4 regions of the Janibacter melonis genome follow, and region 1 is predicted to be linked to each of the others. Evidence: riboswitches for the same ligand, from Rfam matches in the RefSeq annotation. Region 1 holds a riboswitch; each other region holds the start of a gene.
What was found. Region 1 has a riboswitch for S-adenosylmethionine ahead of EEW87_RS17230 (putative leader peptide). Riboswitches for the same ligand answer to the same signal wherever they lie in the genome.
Positions count from the first base shown of each region.

Region 2: linked by a shared signal. The riboswitch ahead of EEW87_RS05630 (bifunctional o-acetylhomoserine/o-acetylserine sulfhydrylase) and the one ahead of EEW87_RS17230 (putative leader peptide) in region 1 are both predicted to bind S-adenosylmethionine.
Region 3: linked by a shared signal. The riboswitch ahead of EEW87_RS01815 (aminotransferase class V-fold PLP-dependent enzyme) and the one ahead of EEW87_RS17230 (putative leader peptide) in region 1 are both predicted to bind S-adenosylmethionine.
Region 4: linked by a shared signal. The riboswitch ahead of metX (homoserine O-acetyltransferase MetX) and the one ahead of EEW87_RS17230 (putative leader peptide) in region 1 are both predicted to bind S-adenosylmethionine.

Region 1 is NZ_CP044548.2:2,392,276-2,396,265, reverse strand. It holds gene EEW87_RS11435 (ABC transporter ATP-binding protein) at 1-796, opposite strand, end outside; gene EEW87_RS11430 (ABC transporter substrate-binding protein) at 793-1,833, opposite strand; gene ssuE (NADPH-dependent FMN reductase) at 1,833-2,414, opposite strand; gene EEW87_RS17230 (putative leader peptide) at 2,586-2,690, opposite strand; SAM riboswitch class IV at 2,722-2,837, opposite strand; gene EEW87_RS11420 (alanine/glycine:cation symporter family protein) at 2,978-3,990, opposite strand, start outside.
Region 2 is NZ_CP044548.2:1,187,499-1,191,488, reverse strand. It holds gene EEW87_RS05650 (hypothetical protein) at 1-200, shown strand, start outside; gene EEW87_RS05645 (DNA-3-methyladenine glycosylase family protein) at 197-1,096, opposite strand; gene EEW87_RS05640 (hypothetical protein) at 1,150-1,500, shown strand; gene EEW87_RS05635 (hypothetical protein) at 1,493-1,918, shown strand; SAM riboswitch class IV at 1,964-2,079, shown strand; gene EEW87_RS05630 (bifunctional o-acetylhomoserine/o-acetylserine sulfhydrylase) at 2,096-3,439, shown strand; gene EEW87_RS05625 (hypothetical protein) at 3,724-3,990, shown strand, end outside.
Region 3 is NZ_CP044548.2:373,105-377,094, forward strand. It holds gene EEW87_RS01810 (ribonuclease J) at 1-1,220, shown strand, start outside; gene EEW87_RS01815 (aminotransferase class V-fold PLP-dependent enzyme) at 1,360-2,676, opposite strand; SAM riboswitch class IV at 2,717-2,829, opposite strand; gene EEW87_RS01820 (prepilin peptidase) at 2,922-3,566, opposite strand; gene EEW87_RS01825 (FtsK/SpoIIIE family DNA translocase) at 3,695-3,990, shown strand, end outside.
Region 4 is NZ_CP044548.2:1,175,527-1,179,516, reverse strand. It holds gene EEW87_RS05600 (EcsC family protein) at 1-688, shown strand, start outside; gene EEW87_RS05595 (YkvA family protein) at 784-1,218, shown strand; gene EEW87_RS05590 (DUF4192 domain-containing protein) at 1,321-2,367, shown strand; SAM riboswitch class IV at 2,418-2,529, shown strand; gene metX (homoserine O-acetyltransferase MetX) at 2,548-3,732, shown strand; gene EEW87_RS05580 (universal stress protein) at 3,865-3,990, shown strand, end outside.

The DNA.
Region 1 (3,990 bases):
GCTGGGCACGCTCGACCTCGTCGTGGAGCAGGCCCCAGATCTCGTGCCGGTAGGCGACGAAGGCGGGGTCGGAACGCAGGTCGACGGCGCCGGCCCGGTCGCCGAGGTCGACGTCGACGACCTCGGTGAGACGCCCGGGACGTGAGGAGAGGACGGCGACCCGCTGGCCGAGGTAGACCGCCTCCTCGATGCCGTGGGTGATGAAGACCGCGGTCGTGCCGGTGGTGCGCCAGATCCGCAGCAGCTCGTCCTGCAGCTGCTCGCGGGTCTGCGCGTCCAGGGCGGCGAAGGGCTCGTCCATGAGGAGGATCCCGGGCTCGTAGGCCAGGCTCCGGGCGATGGCCACCCGCTGCTTCATCCCCCCGGACAGCTCGTGCGGGAGCCGGTCCTCGAAGCCGGAGAGCCCGACGAGGTCGAGGTGGTGACGAGCCCGCTCGGTGCGCTCGGCGCGGCTGATCGGCAGCTGCTCGAGCCCGAAGGTGACGTTGGCCAGCGCGGTGCGCCACGGGAAGAGGGCGTACTGCTGGAAGACGATGCCTCGGTCCAGGCCCGGACCGGTGACCTCCTCGCCGTCGACGAGGACGCTGCCGCTCGTCGGCGTGCTCAGACCGCCGAGGAGGTCGAGCAGGGTCGTCTTGCCCGACCCGCTCGGGCCGACGAGGGTGAGGAACTCGCCGGCGGGCACGGTGAGGCTGATGTCGTCGAGCGCCCGCAGGACGCTCGCGCGGGGCTGCTCCTTCGTGGGCCGCACGACGAACTCCTTCGTCACGTGGCGCAGCTCGATGCTCGAGGTCACGACGACCCCTCCTTCGCGAGGTCGTTGTACTCGTTGGTGTAGATCTGCGAGGGGTCGAGCTCGCCCGCCGCGACGATGCCGCTGCTCTCCAGCCAGTCCGACCACTGGGTGAAGTCGGTGTCGCTGATGACCCCGCCGCGGGCGGGGATGCCCGTGCTCTTCCAGTACCGCAGGTTGGCGGTCGTCTCGTTGCGGTCGCGCGCCTCGACGATCTTGGTGAAGCGGGCGATGACGTCTGCGCGGGGCGTTGTGCGGGCCCACTCGATGGCCTTGGCGACCCCGGTCGTCAGCTCTCGGGTGGCCTGGGGGTGCTGCGCGATGAAGTCGTCGCGCAGCACGTACTGCCCGCCGTTGATCGGTCCGACGACCTCGGTGTCGCGGAAGAGCTCACGGATGTCGCCCTGGGCCTTCGCGTGGTCCTGGAGGATCCCGCCGAGCGCGCCGGCGTCGACCTGCCCGCGTCGGACGGCCTCCTCGGTGTCGTTGGGCGGCAGGACGACGAGCTGGACCTGGTCGATCTCGCTCTGCGACAGCCCGGACGTCGTCAGCCACGTGTCGATCGCCGCCTCGGCGTGGGCGCCCAGCGTGTTGACCGCGATCTTCTTGCCGACGAGGTCACGGGGCCGGCGGATGGCGCTGTCCTTGCGGACGTAGACCCCCTGGTAGGACTTCGCGTCCGAGCCGTAGTAGTTGACGACGGCGGTGATCGGGGAGCCCGCCTCGACGAGCTTGACGATGGCGCCCGAGAAGGCGCCGCCGATGTCGGTCTGGCCGGTCGCGACGGACTGGATGTCCTGCGGGCCGCTGGTCGTCGCGCCGACGTACTCGAGCTGGACGCGATCGAGGTAGCCGAGGTCGTCGGCGAGCTCGGGCCAGGTGACGGCGTTGGCGCTGCCCTGGTAGCGCACGGTCGTGTGCGCTCCCTCCTCCTGCGACTGCGCGTCGCTCGTGGGCAGGGCGCAGCCGGTGGCCAGGCTCGTCGTCAGGGCGAGGAGCGCGCCGGCGGACAGGACGGAGCGGCGGGTCGTGGTGCGCATCAGGCCACCCGCTCCACGCCGTGCGCGCGGTCGGCGGCCGCGACGAGCGAGCGCCCGGCGACGCCGTCGAGGAAGACCCGGGTGACCTCGCGAAGGGGGGCGGCGGCGGACTCGTCGAGGAGGACCTCACCGCCGTCGAGCAGGTGCACCTCGTCGGCCCGCACGAACCACCCGGGGGTGATCGCGCTCGGCGCCAGGCTGGCCAGCACCGGCCGCAGCGCGTAGTCGACGGACAGGACGTGCGCGGGGCTGCCTCCGGTGGCCACGGGCAGGACGACCTTGCCGCGCAGCGCGTCCTGGGGCAGCAGGTCGAGGAAGGTCTTGAGCAGACCGCTGTAGGCCGCCTTGTAGACCGGGGTGCTCACGACGACGGCGTCGGCGCTCGCGATCGTCGCGACCGCGGCGGCGACGTCGGGGTGGGTCGTGTCGGCTCGCAGGAGCGGCTCGGCGGGCAGGTCGCGCAGGACGACGGGCAGGGTGAGGTGTCCGGCGCGCTGGACCCAGCGCGAGAGGTGGGTGAGCACGCCGTCGGTGCGCGATGTCGTCGACGGACTGCTCGAGATGGTGGCGACGAGAGCCATGGGGATGCCTTCCTGGGCATGGGGGGTCGTCGGACGTCGGCGGGTGCCGGACGGCCGTGGTGCGGTGAGGGTGCGGGCGACCCAGGGGCGCTGGGTCAGGGGTGACGGGCACGCCACGCTCACCGGGCCGCGGGGCGACCGGTCGGTGGTGGGGGTGCTACGTCTGCTGCGTCAGCGGCGACAGAGCGCGCTGCTGACGCGGAGCAGGTCGACGTGCCGTCGCTCGACGTGCCGGCAGCTGCGCCGGCCCGCGGTGCGGGTCGTGTCGGTGCTCATGTGGTGCCCGTCCTCGTCTCGAGGCCGTGGGGCCTCGCGCTTGCCCCTGCCACGTCGGCAGGGGCCAGGTCCTCACCCGGAGCACCCCACCGCGAGATGGAGGGTTGCTGTCCAGCGAGCCGGGGCTTGGCGCTGGAGCTCATGACCTGCGAGGAACCTAGCGCGCGACCAAGTCCTATCGCAACAGTAGGGATTCGTGTCTCGCATCTCGGACCGCCTACGGACGCAGGACGACCCGCCGGCTGCGTGCCGGCGGGTCGTCCTCGTCATGACGTGGGTCGGGCGTGTCAGTCCTCGTCGGCCCGGGCCCCGCCGCGGGCGCGCTCCTCCATGCTCAGCCCGCCGTCGTGAGCCGAGTCGGTGCGCATCTGCGGGAGGTCGCCGGTGTTGCCCTGCTCCTCGCGGATGGCGCTCAGCTCGGCCTCGTCGGCGGCGCCGAGCTCGTAGAGACGTCCGCTGCGCCAGTCGGCCAGGTAGTCGCGCATCTCGCTCTTGAGCTCGGGCAGGAGGAAGTACAGCCCGAGGAGGTTGATGAAGCCGCACATGAAGAGGAAGGCGTCGGTGAGGGTGAGCACCGAGCCGAAGGTGAGCACCGTGCCGATGACCGTGAAGGAGACGAAGATCAGCTTGTAGGTGAGCAGGCTCGGCCGCGACGGGCCGAAGAAGTACTCCCAGGCCTTCTCGCCGTAGTAGCTCCACGTGATGAGCGTGGAGAAGGCGAAGAGCGCCACCATGACGGCGAGGATCACCGGGAACTGCGGCAGGAAGGTGGCGAAGGCGTCGCTGGTGAGGAGCACGCCGTCGGGCGCACCGCCACCCGCCTTGACCTGGTCGATGCCCTCGCGCCACGACGGCGGGTTCGCGATGACGATGGTCAGGGCGGTCATCGTGCACACGATGACCGTGTCGATGAAGGGCTCGAGGAGGGCGACGAAGCCCTCGGAGACGGGGCGGGTGGTCTTCACGGCCGAGTGGGCGATCGGTGCCGAGCCCAGGCCGGCCTCGTTGGAGAAGGCCGCGCGCTGGAAGCCGACGATGAGGACGCCGACGAGGCCGCCGAGCCCGGCCTCCGGGGTGAAGGCGCCGCTGACGATGTCGCCGAGGGCGCCGGGGACCTGGCTGATGTTCGAGCCGATGACGAGCAGGCACGCCGCGACGTAGCCGATGCCCATGACCGGGACGAGCTTCGAGGTCACCGCGGCGATCGAGGTGATGCCGCCGAGGATCACCGCTCCGATGAGCGCGGCCAGGGCCAGGCCGAAGACCAGTGCGGACCCGTCGGAGCCGAGGAAGCCGTCGG
Region 2 (3,990 bases), 1.2 Mb from region 1:
TGGGCGCGAGCCTGGCCGCCGTCGTCGTCGCGGTGGGGCGCCCGCGCGGCAGCGTGCCCGACGACGAGGTGCGGGCCTGGCACGAGAGCGCGCTGCGCGCCGCTCGCGAGGGCGGGGTCGAGCTGCTCGGCGCCTATCTCGCGACTCGCGACGGCGTGAGCCTGCTGCCCCGGTGGGACGAGCCGGCGCTCGCGAGCTAGCGGCTGCCCAGCGGTCGCGCGGTCCACAGGTGCAGCGCGGCATAGCTGCGCCACGGGCTCGCCGGGCGCAGGACGCCCGGCAGGTCGACCTCGCGCGTGAGCCGCTCGAGGGCGACGACCAGCGCCCGGTCGCCACGCAGGTCGACGTCCGCGGCGCCGTGCCCGCGCATGAGGGTGCTCGCGACCGTCCACGCCCCGACACCCCGCACGGCGTGCAGCGCCGCGCCGGTCGCCTCGGGGTCGAGACCCGGGTCGAGGCCGCCGTCCGCAGCCAGGTCGAGGACCCCCTCGAGCGCCCGTCGTCGTGACCGCGTCCCGTGGTACCACCCGGTGCCGAAGGGGTGCACCGCCGCGGACCCGGGGAAGGGCTGCAGCGCGCCGACCTCCGCGCTCGGCGTGCCGACCTCGGCGACGAGCCGGTGCAGCTGGGTCAGCCCGGCGGCCACGCTCACCTGCTGACCGGTGACCGCCCGCAGCACCGCCTCGAAGGGGGTGGGGGTGCCCGGCAGCCGGATGCCCGGGCGCCGCGCGACGAGAGGAGCGAGCACCGGGACCGTGCGCAGGTGCGCGTCGACCTCGGCGGGATCGGTGTCGAGGTCGAGCATGCGCCGCAGGACGACGACGGCCGCGTCGTGGTCGGCGGCGTCGGCGAGCTCGAGCCTGGCGGCGAGCCGGTCCTGGCCCGGGTCGTCGCGCAGCTCGACGAGCGTCGAGCCGTGAGGGAGCGCCAGCGCGAGCCGGTAGCGCTCGTCGTCGACGACCTCGACGCCGTCGAGCGCGTGGTAGCGGTACCAGTCGAGCAGCCCCTGCCAGTCGAGCGGCGGCTCGTAGCCGAGCGTCGTGTCGACCGTGACGGGGCCGCCGACGTGCTCGCGGGTGTCGCGGTCGGCAGGCATGGGTCGATCCTGCCCAGGAGCAGGCCCTACCCTTGGCTCTCGTGCTTGTGCCGTTGACCACGATCGTCCTGGTCGCCTCCCTCGTCCTCGCCGTGGTCGCCGGCGCCTACACGGCCCTCGACCGCGTCATCGACGACCGGCTGCTGCTCGTCGCCGCCGTCGTCGAGCTGCTCCTCGTCGTCCAGGCCGTCGTCGCCTGCGTCGTCGCGGGGCAGGTCCGCACCCCCGGCGAGGGGCCGACGATGGCCGCGTACGCGGTCACCCTGCCGCTCGTGCCGCCGGCGCTCGCGTACCTGGCCATCAAGGAGAAGTCGCGCTGGGCGATGGGTGCCGTCCTCGGGGGCGCCCTCGTCGTCGCGGTGATGACCCTGCGCATCCAGCAGATCTGGACCGTCCATGCGTGAGGCGACGGGGGAGCGCACCGGCCGTCCGGTGCGCAGCGGCCCCGGTCTGCTCCTCGTCATCGCCTACGGCACCCTCGCGCTCGCGGCCACGGGCCGCTCGACCCTCCAGGTCATCGAGTACTTCGACCGCGCGCCGCTGGCCTACCTGCTGAGCGCGCTCGCCGCGCTCGTCTACGTCGTCGCGACGTGGGCCCTGCTCACCGACCGGCGCCCCGTCGCCTCCGCGACGATCACGGTCGAGGCCGTCGGCGTCCTGCTCGTCGGGGCGCTGTCCTACCTCGCGCCCGACCTCTTCCCGGACAAGACGGTGTGGTCGCACTTCGGCTCCGGCTACGGCTTCCTGCCGCTCGTCCTCCCCTTCGTCGGGCTGTGGTGGCTGCGCCGCACGGCCCGGGCGGGCGCGCCCACCACATCCTGAGACGCGCCCTGTCGCGCCGCGAGGACGCGGGCTAGCCTGCCCGCAGGTCAAGAGCACCAGCGTCAAGCCCCGGCTCGCTGGTCGGCAACCCTCCATCCGCGGTGGGGTGCCCCGGGAGACGACCTGGTCCGTGAGCACCCGCCCACGGTCAAGCGCGATGACACCAGGAGAACCCTCATGTCCGACCCCACGACGTGGCACTTCGAGACGCAGCAGGTCCACGCCGGGCAGAGCCCCGACCCGACGACCGGCGCCCGCGCGCTGCCGATCTACCAGACGACGAGCTACCAGTTCGGCTCCACCGAGCACGCCGCGAACCTCTTCGGGCTCAAGGAGCTCGGCAACATCTACACCCGCCTGATGAACCCGACGACGGACGTCGTCGAGCAGCGCATCGCGGCGCTCGAAGGGGGAGTCGGCGCCCTCCTCGTCGCGTCCGGCCAGGCCGCGACGACCTTCGCCATCCTCAACGTCGCCGAGGCCGGCGACCACGTCGTGGCCAGCCCGGCGCTGTACGGCGGCACGTACAACCTCCTCGGCTCGACCCTGCCTCGCTACGGCATCGAGGTGACCTTCGTGCAGGACGCGGCGGACCTCCAGCAGTGGCGCGACGCGGCGAAGGAGAACACCAAGCTCTTCTTCGGCGAGACGATCTCCAACCCCAGCGGCGAGATCCTCGACGTCGAGGGGGTCGCCGGGGTCGCCCACGAGCTCGGGCTGCCGCTCGTCGTCGACAACACCGTCGCGACGCCCTACGTCCTGCGCCCGATCGAGCACGGCGCCGACGTCGTCGTGCACTCGGCGACGAAGTACCTCGGCGGGCACGGCACGACGATCGCCGGTGCGATCGTCGACGCCGGGACCTTCGACTACGCGCTGCACCCGCAGCGCTTCCCGTCCTACAACGAGCCGGACGAGAGCTACCACGGGCTGCGCTACGGACCGGACCTCGGCGTCGGCAGCGCCTTCGGGGCCAACCTGTCCTTCATCCTCAAGGCGCGGGTGCAGCTGCTGCGCGACCTCGGCTCGGCGGTCTCGCCCTTCAACGCCTTCCTCGTCGCGCAGGGCATCGAGACGCTCTCGCTGCGCATCGAGCGGCACCTGGAGAACACGCGCGCCGTCGCCGACTTCCTCGTCGGTCACCCGCAGGTCGAGCACGTCACCTGGGCGTCCCTGCCCGACCACAAGCACCACGCCCTCGCGCAGAAGTACGCGCCGAAGGGTGCTGGCGCCGTGCTCACCTTCGAGATCGTCGGCGGCGAGGAGGCGGGCCGCCGCTTCGTCGAGGGGCTGACCCTGCACAGCCACGTCGCGAACATCGGCGACGTGCGCAGCCTGGCGATCCACCCCTGGTCGACGACGCACAGCCAGGGCAGCGACGAGGGTCGCTACGCGGCCGGTGTCTCGCCCGGCCTCGTGCGCCTGGCCGTCGGCATCGAGCACGTCGACGACATCGTCGCCGACCTCGAGCGCGGCTTCGCCGCGGCCGCGGGCGAGGCGCAGGAGCGCGCCGCGAGCTGACGTCATGGCGAAGGGGGGCCCCACCCGGTGGTGGGTCCCCCCTTCGTCGTCAGCGGGCTGGGCCCGCCCGAGATGTCGACGCGAGCGCTGGTTGCAACCCGAGCAGGTGCGAACGTCTGGGGTGGTCTCCCGAGATGTTGGCGCGAGCGCTGGTTGCAACCCGAGCAGGTGCGAACGTCTCGGGTGGTCTCGAGGCTCGGGCGCAGGCGCCCTCGCACCTCGACCGACGAGGGCCTGTGGACAACTCGTCCGGCCGGGGTGGGGTGTCGACCTAGCGTTCGGGGATGACACGGCTGACCATCAGCGCCGAGGCGATCGCCGCGCTCGGCGACCGGCTCGAGGAGATCGCGACCCACCTGGAGGAGCGGTCGGCGCAGACGCGGGGAGCGGGCGACGTCGACCACGGCTTCGTCGACCGGGTGGCCGAGGAGGCGGTCGACCGGGTCTACGGCGACTTCGAGCACGCACGGGTCACGCTGTGCGCGCAGCTCACCTCGCTCGCCCGCCTGGCCCGCTCCGCGGGTGCCTGCTACGTCGACACCGACGACATG
Region 3 (3,990 bases), 1.4 Mb from region 1:
TCGCCGTCTTCGTGCGCACGCCCGGCGGCACCCTCCTGCACACGGGCGACTTCAAGATGGACCAGCTGCCGCTCGACGGCCGGATCACCGACCTGCGCGCCTTCGCCCGCGCCGGCGAGGAGGGGGTCGACCTCTTCCTCACCGACAGCACGAACGCGACGGTCCCGGGCTTCACCGCGCCCGAGCGCGACATCTCGGCGGCGATCGACAAGGTCTTCCGCGGGGCCGAGCGGCGGATCATCGCCGCGTGCTTCTCCTCGCACATGCACCGCGTCCAGCAGGTGCTCGACGCCGCGGAGCGCAACGGGCGCAAGGTCGCCTTCGTCGGTCGCTCGATGATCCGCAACATGGGGATCGCGGCCGACCTCGGTCATCTCCACGTGCCCGACCGGGTGCTCGTCGACGTCAAGAAGCTCGGCGACCTGCCCGACGACCAGGTCGTCCTCATCTGCACCGGCAGCCAGGGCGAGCCGATGGCGGCCCTCAACCGCATGGCCAACCGCGACCACCGCATCGACGTCGGCGTCGACGACACGATCATGCTGCTCTCCTCGCCGATCCCCGGCAACGAGGGCTCGGTGTGGCGGGTCATCAACGGCCTCATGCGCCTGGGGGCCCACGTCGTGCACAGCGGCGGCACCGACCGGGTCCACGTCTCCGGCCACGCGAGCGCCGGCGAGCTGCTCTACTGCTACAACATCGTCAAGCCCAAGAACGTCCTGCCGGTGCACGGCGAGTGGCGTCACCTCGTGGCCAACCGCGACCTCGCGATCGCGACCGGGGTCCACCCCGACCACATCCCGCTCGCCGAGGACGGCGTCGTCGTCGACCTCGTCGACGGCCGGGCGCGGGTCGTCGGCGCGGTGCCCTGCGGCTACGTCTACGTCGACGGCAGCAGCGTGGGCGAGGCCGACGAGGACCTGCTCAAGGACCGCCGCATCCTGCGCGACGAGGGCTTCATCTCGGTCATGGTCGTCATCAACTCCTCGAGCGGCGCGATCCTCGCCGGCCCGGAGATCGTCGCCCGCGGGTTCGCGGAGGGTGACGAGATCTTCGAGCAGGTGCGTCCGAAGATCGTCGCGGCGATCCAGGACGCGACGGCGAAGGGGGTCACCGACCCCCACCAGCTGCAGCAGGTCATCCGCCGCGCCGTCGGCGGCTGGGTCGGCGGCAAGATCCGTCGCCGCCCGATGATCATCCCGACGGTCGTCGAGGCCTGAGGCGCACCCCTTCGCCCCGGCACCCCCGAGCTACCACACCCCCCGAGCTACCACGCAGTACTGGTCGTCATGACGACCAGCACTGCGTGGTAGCTCGCGTCGTAGCCGGGTCGGTAGCCGGAGGCGGGCGAAGGGGGAGTCAGCCCCGCGGGGCGAGGGAGCGGACCGCGGCGACGAGGCGGTCGACGTGCTCGGGGGAGTTCGCCAGACCCAGGCTCGCGCGGACCGCGCTCGTGCTGCCCGACCCCTGCCGCGCGAGGAGCGCGTCGACGAGGACGTGGGCGCAGAAGCGTCCGTCGCGCACCCCGATGCCGTGCTCGTCGGACAGCCGGCGCGAGACATCTTGCGCCGAGCGGCCCTCGACGGTGAAGGTGACGACCGGCGCCCGGTCGTGCGTCGGGCCGAAGATCGAGTGCGTCTGCACCCCGGGGATCGCGTCGAGCCGGCTGACCAGGCCCCGCCCGAGCGTCTCGTCGAGCTCGGCGATGGCCTCGCGGTGCTCCTCGACGACCTCGCACGCGACGGCCAGGGCCACCGCGCCGAGGACGTTCGGGCTGCCGGCCTCGTGGCGGGCGGGCCCGATCTGCCACGTCGTGTCCTCGTCGGAGACCGCGGCGGTCGCACCGCCCCCGGCGAGGTAGGGCTCGGCCGCGTCGAGCCAGTCCGAGCGCCCGACGAGCACGCCGGCGCCGTAGGGCGCATAGATCTTGTGCCCCGAGAAGGCGACGTAGTCGAGCTCCTCGAGCGCGAGGTCGACGGCGCGGTGCTGGACGAGCTGGGCGGCGTCGAGCGCGACCCGGGCGCCGTGCCGGCGGGCGACCGCCGCGATCTGCGCGACCGGCCAGTACTCGCCCGTGACGTTCGACGCGCCGGTGACGACGACGAGCGCGTCGGCGGTGCGCGAGGTCCGCAGCGCCGCGTCGACGACCGAGACCGCCTCGGCCGGGCTCGAGGGCACGGGGAGGCGGACGAGCTGCTCGGCGCGCCACGGCAGGATCGTCGCGTGGTGGTCGGAGCCGAAGACGAAGACCTGCGCGTCCTGCGGCACGACCGAGGCGAGGAGGTTGAAGGAGTCGGTGGTGTTGCGCGTGAAGATCACGTGGTCGTCCGCGCGCGCGCCGACGAAGCGGGCCACGACCTCGCGGGCCTGCTCGTAGCGCGCGCTCGTCACGCGCGAGGCGTAGCCGTTGCCGCGGTGCACCGACGAGTACGTGAGGCTCGCCTCGTCGACGGCGGCCTTGACGGCGACGAAGGCCGAGGTCGAGGCCCCGTGGTCGAGATTCGCGTACTCGACCTCGGCGCCGGACTCGAGCGGGCAGACGAGCCCGTCGGAGACGAGGGCCGGGGTCGACGGCGCGCTCGGGCGGGGTCGCAGCTGGTGCACGGCCGCCAGCGTCGGCTCGGCGGGGCGGGGGAGCGTCGGCGCAGCGGCCGGGGCGAGAGCGGTGGTGGACATGGCATGCCTCCCATGAGGTCTGGGACCTCGGGGCAGCCGGGGTCCGCGCTTGCCGGCGTCGTCTGGCGTCGGCCAGGTCGTCACCCGGAGCACCCCACCGCGGAGGAGGGTTGCCGACCAGCGAGCCGGGGCTTGACGCTGGCACTCATGACCTTGGCCGCGACGATAGCAGCGGGTCGGGGAGCGGCGTCGAGCCCGTCCGGCCCCGTCTTGTCTGCTGAGACCTGGGCGGGGGAGGGGCGTGCTCAGGCGCGTACGAGGAGCGCGAGGACCGCCCCGAGCACGAGGTACGGGCCGAAGGCGAGGTGCGTGGCCCGGTCCACCCGGCGCAGCACGAGGAGCACGAGTGCGGCGGCACCGCCGAGCGCGAAGGCCGCGTACACGCCGATGGTGAGGGTGCTCCACCCGTACCAGCCGAGCAACGGGGCGAGAGCGAGCACGAGCTTGGCGTCGCCCATCCCGATGCCGCGCGAGCCGAGGACGAGGCTGACGAGCACGAAGGCGCCGCCGACGACCGCCGTGGCGACGAGCGCCCGGCGCAGGTCGTCCCACTGCCCCGAGGTCGCCGCGGCGAGGGCGAGGAGGGCGAGGACGGCGGCGGCGAAGGGGAGGGTGAGGGCGTTGGGCAGCCGGTGGACGTCGGCGTCGACGGCGAGCAGGAGCAGGCCGACGGGGGCGAGGAGAGCGGTCGCGGCAGCGGCGGCGAGGGGCTCGTCGCGGGAGACCCAGACGAGCGCGGCCGCGAGCGCCGGCACGGCCGGGACGAGCCACTCATGGGCGGGCAGGGGAGCCGTCTCGTCCGGGCGTCGATAGGTGCCCGAGCGGCCCCATCGCCACGCGAGGGGCGTGCCCACGAGCGCGACGGCGAGCGCGACGAGGACATGGGGCACGCACGCAGGGTATGCGGGCGCCGGTGGCTCTCCCCGGCGCCGTCCACACCCCCCTTCGCCCGGAACCGGCGGCCCCTGGTGCGCGTGTGACACGTGTGAAAGGGGTGGCGATCGCCTAGCCTGCGAGCATGGCAACACGTAACGGCACCCCCGCGCGCCCGCGTGGGGGATCCACCCGCGCACCCGGTCGCACGGCCGCGACCAAGGGCCCGGGGCGGTCCACGGGCACCAAGGCCCGGTCCTCCTCGCGCTCCTCCGGCCGCACCGGCTCGAAGGGGTCGGGCACGACCTCGGCGAAGGGGGGAGGTCTCCCGCTCCCGCTCGCCGCCGTGCGCAGCACGTGGATGGGGGTCGCCGGCGCCGCCGGCGCCGGTGCCCGCCGGGTGGGACACCAGGCCGGCCAGATCGAGCCCGAGCACCGTCG
Region 4 (3,990 bases), 1.2 Mb from region 1:
GAAGGAGCAGGTGCAGCAGACGCGCACCGCTCTCGAGCAGGCGCAGGACCCGACGGACCAGGGCGCGCTCACCACGTCCGTCTCCCGGGTCGTCGAGAGCCTCCTCGACACCGGCATCGACGGGCGCGGCCCCTTCGACTCGGCCGCCCAGGTCGCCGACGCCGCGCTCGCCAAGCACGGCGGCAACGCCGAGAAGGCCGTCGACGAGGTCATGCGCGACCACCTCAAGCTCGTCGCGGCGAGCGGCTTCGTCACCAACCTCGGCGGCTTCATCACGCTGCCCGTGGCGCTCCCGGCGAACGTCCTGGGCTTCTACCTCCTCGCGACCCGGATGACCGCCGCGACCGCCCGCCTGCGCGGCCACGACATCAGCGACCAGCGCATCCGCAGCGCGGTCCTCCTCGCGCTCGTCGGGGCTGACGCCAACGACCTGCTCGCGAAGGCCGGGATGGCCGCCCCGTCCGGGCGCCTGGCGAACCTCGCCGCGCAGCGCCTCCCGGGGCCGGCCCTCATGGTCGTCAACAAGGCCGTCGGCTTCCGGATCCTGTCGACGGCGGGGCGCAAGTCCTTCTCCCGCTTCGGCAAGTCGGTGCCGGTCGTCGGCGGCGCCGTGGGCGCGGGCATGGACACCTGGCTGCTCAAGCAGCTCGCCGACCACGTGCGCACGGAGTTCCCGCCCGCCTCGTGACCATCGGGCGACCCGGGGGAATCCTCCGGGTCGCCCGCTCGTTCTACTCCTCGCGGCCGGCCCCAGACCGGCCCGACCTCGAGAAGGGGAGCCCGATGGCCCGACGACACCGCATGCACGCCGCCGCGAACCTCGCCGGCGCCGTGCGCAGCGCCACCCGTCCCGGCACGCCCAGCCTGATCCAGCGGGTGCTCGCGCTGCCGCGCCTCGTCCGCGCCGTGCGCAGCGGGCGCTACCAGGGGATGAGCAGCGGGCAGCTCACCCTCATGCTCCTCGGTCTCGGCTACGTCGTCTCCCCGATCGACGTCGTGCCGGAGGGCCTGCTCCTCGTCGTCGGCCTCGTCGACGACGCGGTCATCCTGTCCTGGCTCGCCGTCTCGCTCGTGCGCGAGACCGAGGACTTCATCGCCTGGGAGCGGGCAGGCTCGCCCGCCCCCGGTGCGTACGCCCACGCGTCGGGCCCGACGGCGGGCCCTGCATCCGCCTACGCGACGTCGACGACCGTGCCCTCCGAGGTCGTCCGCGACTGACGGCCCCGTGCGTCGTCCACAGGCGCGCCCGCCGCGCAGCCGTCGTCCACAGGGCGCCCCGACGGCCTGACGGCAGCCCGTGCCACCGGGCAGCGTGCGGTCATGGAGACCGTCCGAGCCCGCACCCCTGTCGACATCGCCGTCATGGCGCCCTATCTCCTCGGCTTCCACCCCGAGGACTCTCTCGTCCTGCTCGCCCTCGACGGGCGACGCGTCGGGCTGATCCAGCGCTGCGACATCGTCCCCGACGAGCACGCCGAGCGCGCCGTGCGCCAGATGGTCGGGCAGGTCGTGCAGACCCGCGCCCGGGCCGTCGTCGCCATCGCCTACGAGACCCGTCCCGGTGCGTCCGCCCGGATGCGCGCAGTCCTCGCGGGTCTCGTCGACCGAGGCGTCATCGGGTGCAGCCCGGTCGTCGTCGTGCGCGACGGGCGGTGGCACTCGCCGGACCGCGACGTCGAGGGGTGGGAGGAGGACGGCGTCGTGCTCCCCGAGGCGAGCAGGGTGCCCGGTGTCGCCGGGCTGGTCGCCCACGGACGAGCGCCCCTGCGGACGCGGTCGGACCTCGCGGAGCAGGTCGCACCTGGCACCCACCCGGGCAGCGCGCTCGTCGAGACGCTCCTCGCGCACCGGCCGACGGGGCCCCGGGGCCGGGCTGCGGCGACGGCCGCCTGGACGGCCGTCCTGCGCGCCCGGGAGCCGGTCGACGACCTCGACGACGACGTCGTCGCCGACCTCGTCGTGTCGTTGCGCGACCGGGCCTGGCGCGACGCCCTCCTCGCCGTCCTCACCCCCGGGCCGGACGCGGTGCCCGGCATCGACCCCGAGGACCTGCGCACCGCCGCCGCGGCGGCGCGCTGCTGCTCGTGGACCCATGAGGCGACGGGCAGCCGCGGGGGAGAGGTCGACGACCCGGCGGCGCTCGACGTCGAGGCCCTGCTCGACCGGCTGTGCGGCGTCGTGCACCGGGTGCCCGAGCCGCGCAGCGCGCCGCTGCTCACCGTCGTCGGGCAGGTGGCCTGGTGGTCCGGCAGCGGTGCCCTGGCCGGCGTCGCGCTCGAGGCGGCTCTGCGGGCCGACCCCCGCTACCGGCTCGCCGTGCTGCTCGACCAGCTCGTCACCCACGGCATCCGGCTGCCCGCCGCCTGAGGGTGAGACGCCCGTGGCCGGGCCCACGGCGCCTCGTTACACTTCGGGCAGGTCATGAGACCCAGCGTCAAGCGCCGGCTTGCTGGGCGGCAACCCTCCTCGCGATGGGGTGCCCCGGGTGATGACCTGGCCGCACCGACCCGGTGCGTGCAAGAGCGAGGCTGCAGGAGCGCATCCGTCATGAGCGTGACGTCATTCGTCCGACCCGGTGCAGATCGACCGGGCACCCCCACCCCCACCTCGGCGCCCGCCCGCGCGGCGGACCCGGCGCGCCCGAGCGCCGCCTGGCGCGAGGGCGACGACCCCGGCGGCCGGCTCTTCGCCGACGTCGGCCCCCTCGACCTCGAGCGCGGCACGAGGCTGCCGGCGGTCCGCGTCGCCTACGAGACGTGGGGCGAGCTCGCCCCGGACGGCTCCAACGCCGTCCTCGTCGAGCACGCCCTCACCGGCGACAGCCACGTCGTCGGGCCGAGCGGCCCCGGTCACCCGACGCCCGGGTGGTGGGAGGGCATGGTCGGTCCCGGCGCGCCGGTCGACACCGACCGCTACTTCGTCGTCGCGCCCAACGTGCTCGGCGGGTGCCAGGGCAGCACCGGCCCGAGCTCGCCGGCCCCGGACGGCGCCCCGTGGGGCTCGCGCTTCCCAGCGGTGACGATCCGCGACCAGGTGGCCGCGGAGGTCCTGCTCGCCGACGCCCTCGGCGTCACCCGGTGGGCCGCGGTCGTCGGCGGCTCGATGGGCGGCATGCGCGCCCTGGAGTGGGCGCTCTCGGAGCCCGAGCGGGTCGAGCGGGCCGTCGTGCTCGCGAGCACCCCGTACGCGACGGCGGAGCAGATCGGGTGGTCGCAGGCCCAGGTCATGGCGATCCGCAACGACCCCCACTTCGCCGGGGGCGACTACTACGGGCAGCCCGAGGGCCCCGACGCCGGTCTGAGCATCGCGCGCCAGGTCGCCCACGTCACCTACCGCAGCGAGATCGAGCTGCACGACCGCTTCGGGCGGCGCGGGCAGGCCGAGGGGGCCGACGCCCCCTTCGCCGTCGAGAGCTATCTCGAGCACCACGGCACCAAGCTCGCCGGTCGCTTCGACGCCAACTCCTACGTCGTGCTCACCGAGGCGATGAACTCCCACGACGTCGGGCGTGACCGGGGCGGTCTCGAGTCGGCGCTGCGGGCCTACCCCGGGCGGCTCACGGTGGCGGCCGTCGACAGCGACCGGCTCTACCCCCCACGGCTCACCGACGAGGTCGCCGCGCTGCGCCCGGGCACGGTCCAGCGGCTCGTCACGAGCCGGTCGGGGCACGACGGCTTCCTCACCGAGATCGAGCAGGTCGCGACGATCGTGCGCGAGGCCCTCGACGGTTGACGCCGAGCCGCCGACGACGGCCTCGACCGGCACCGCTGACGCGTCCGGCGCGCCCCGTCCTCTTGCCCGTGCGGCACCGCGCTCGCGGTGTAGCGTCTGCGGCAACTACCAGCCATGGACAAGGAGTCGCAGATGACGATCGTCGTTGGTTACGTCTCGACCAAAGAGGGACGCGCCGCCCTCGACCGTGCGGTCGAGGAGGCGAAGCTGCGCGGGCGACGCCTCGTCGTCGTGCACTCCGACCGCGGCGGCTCGGGC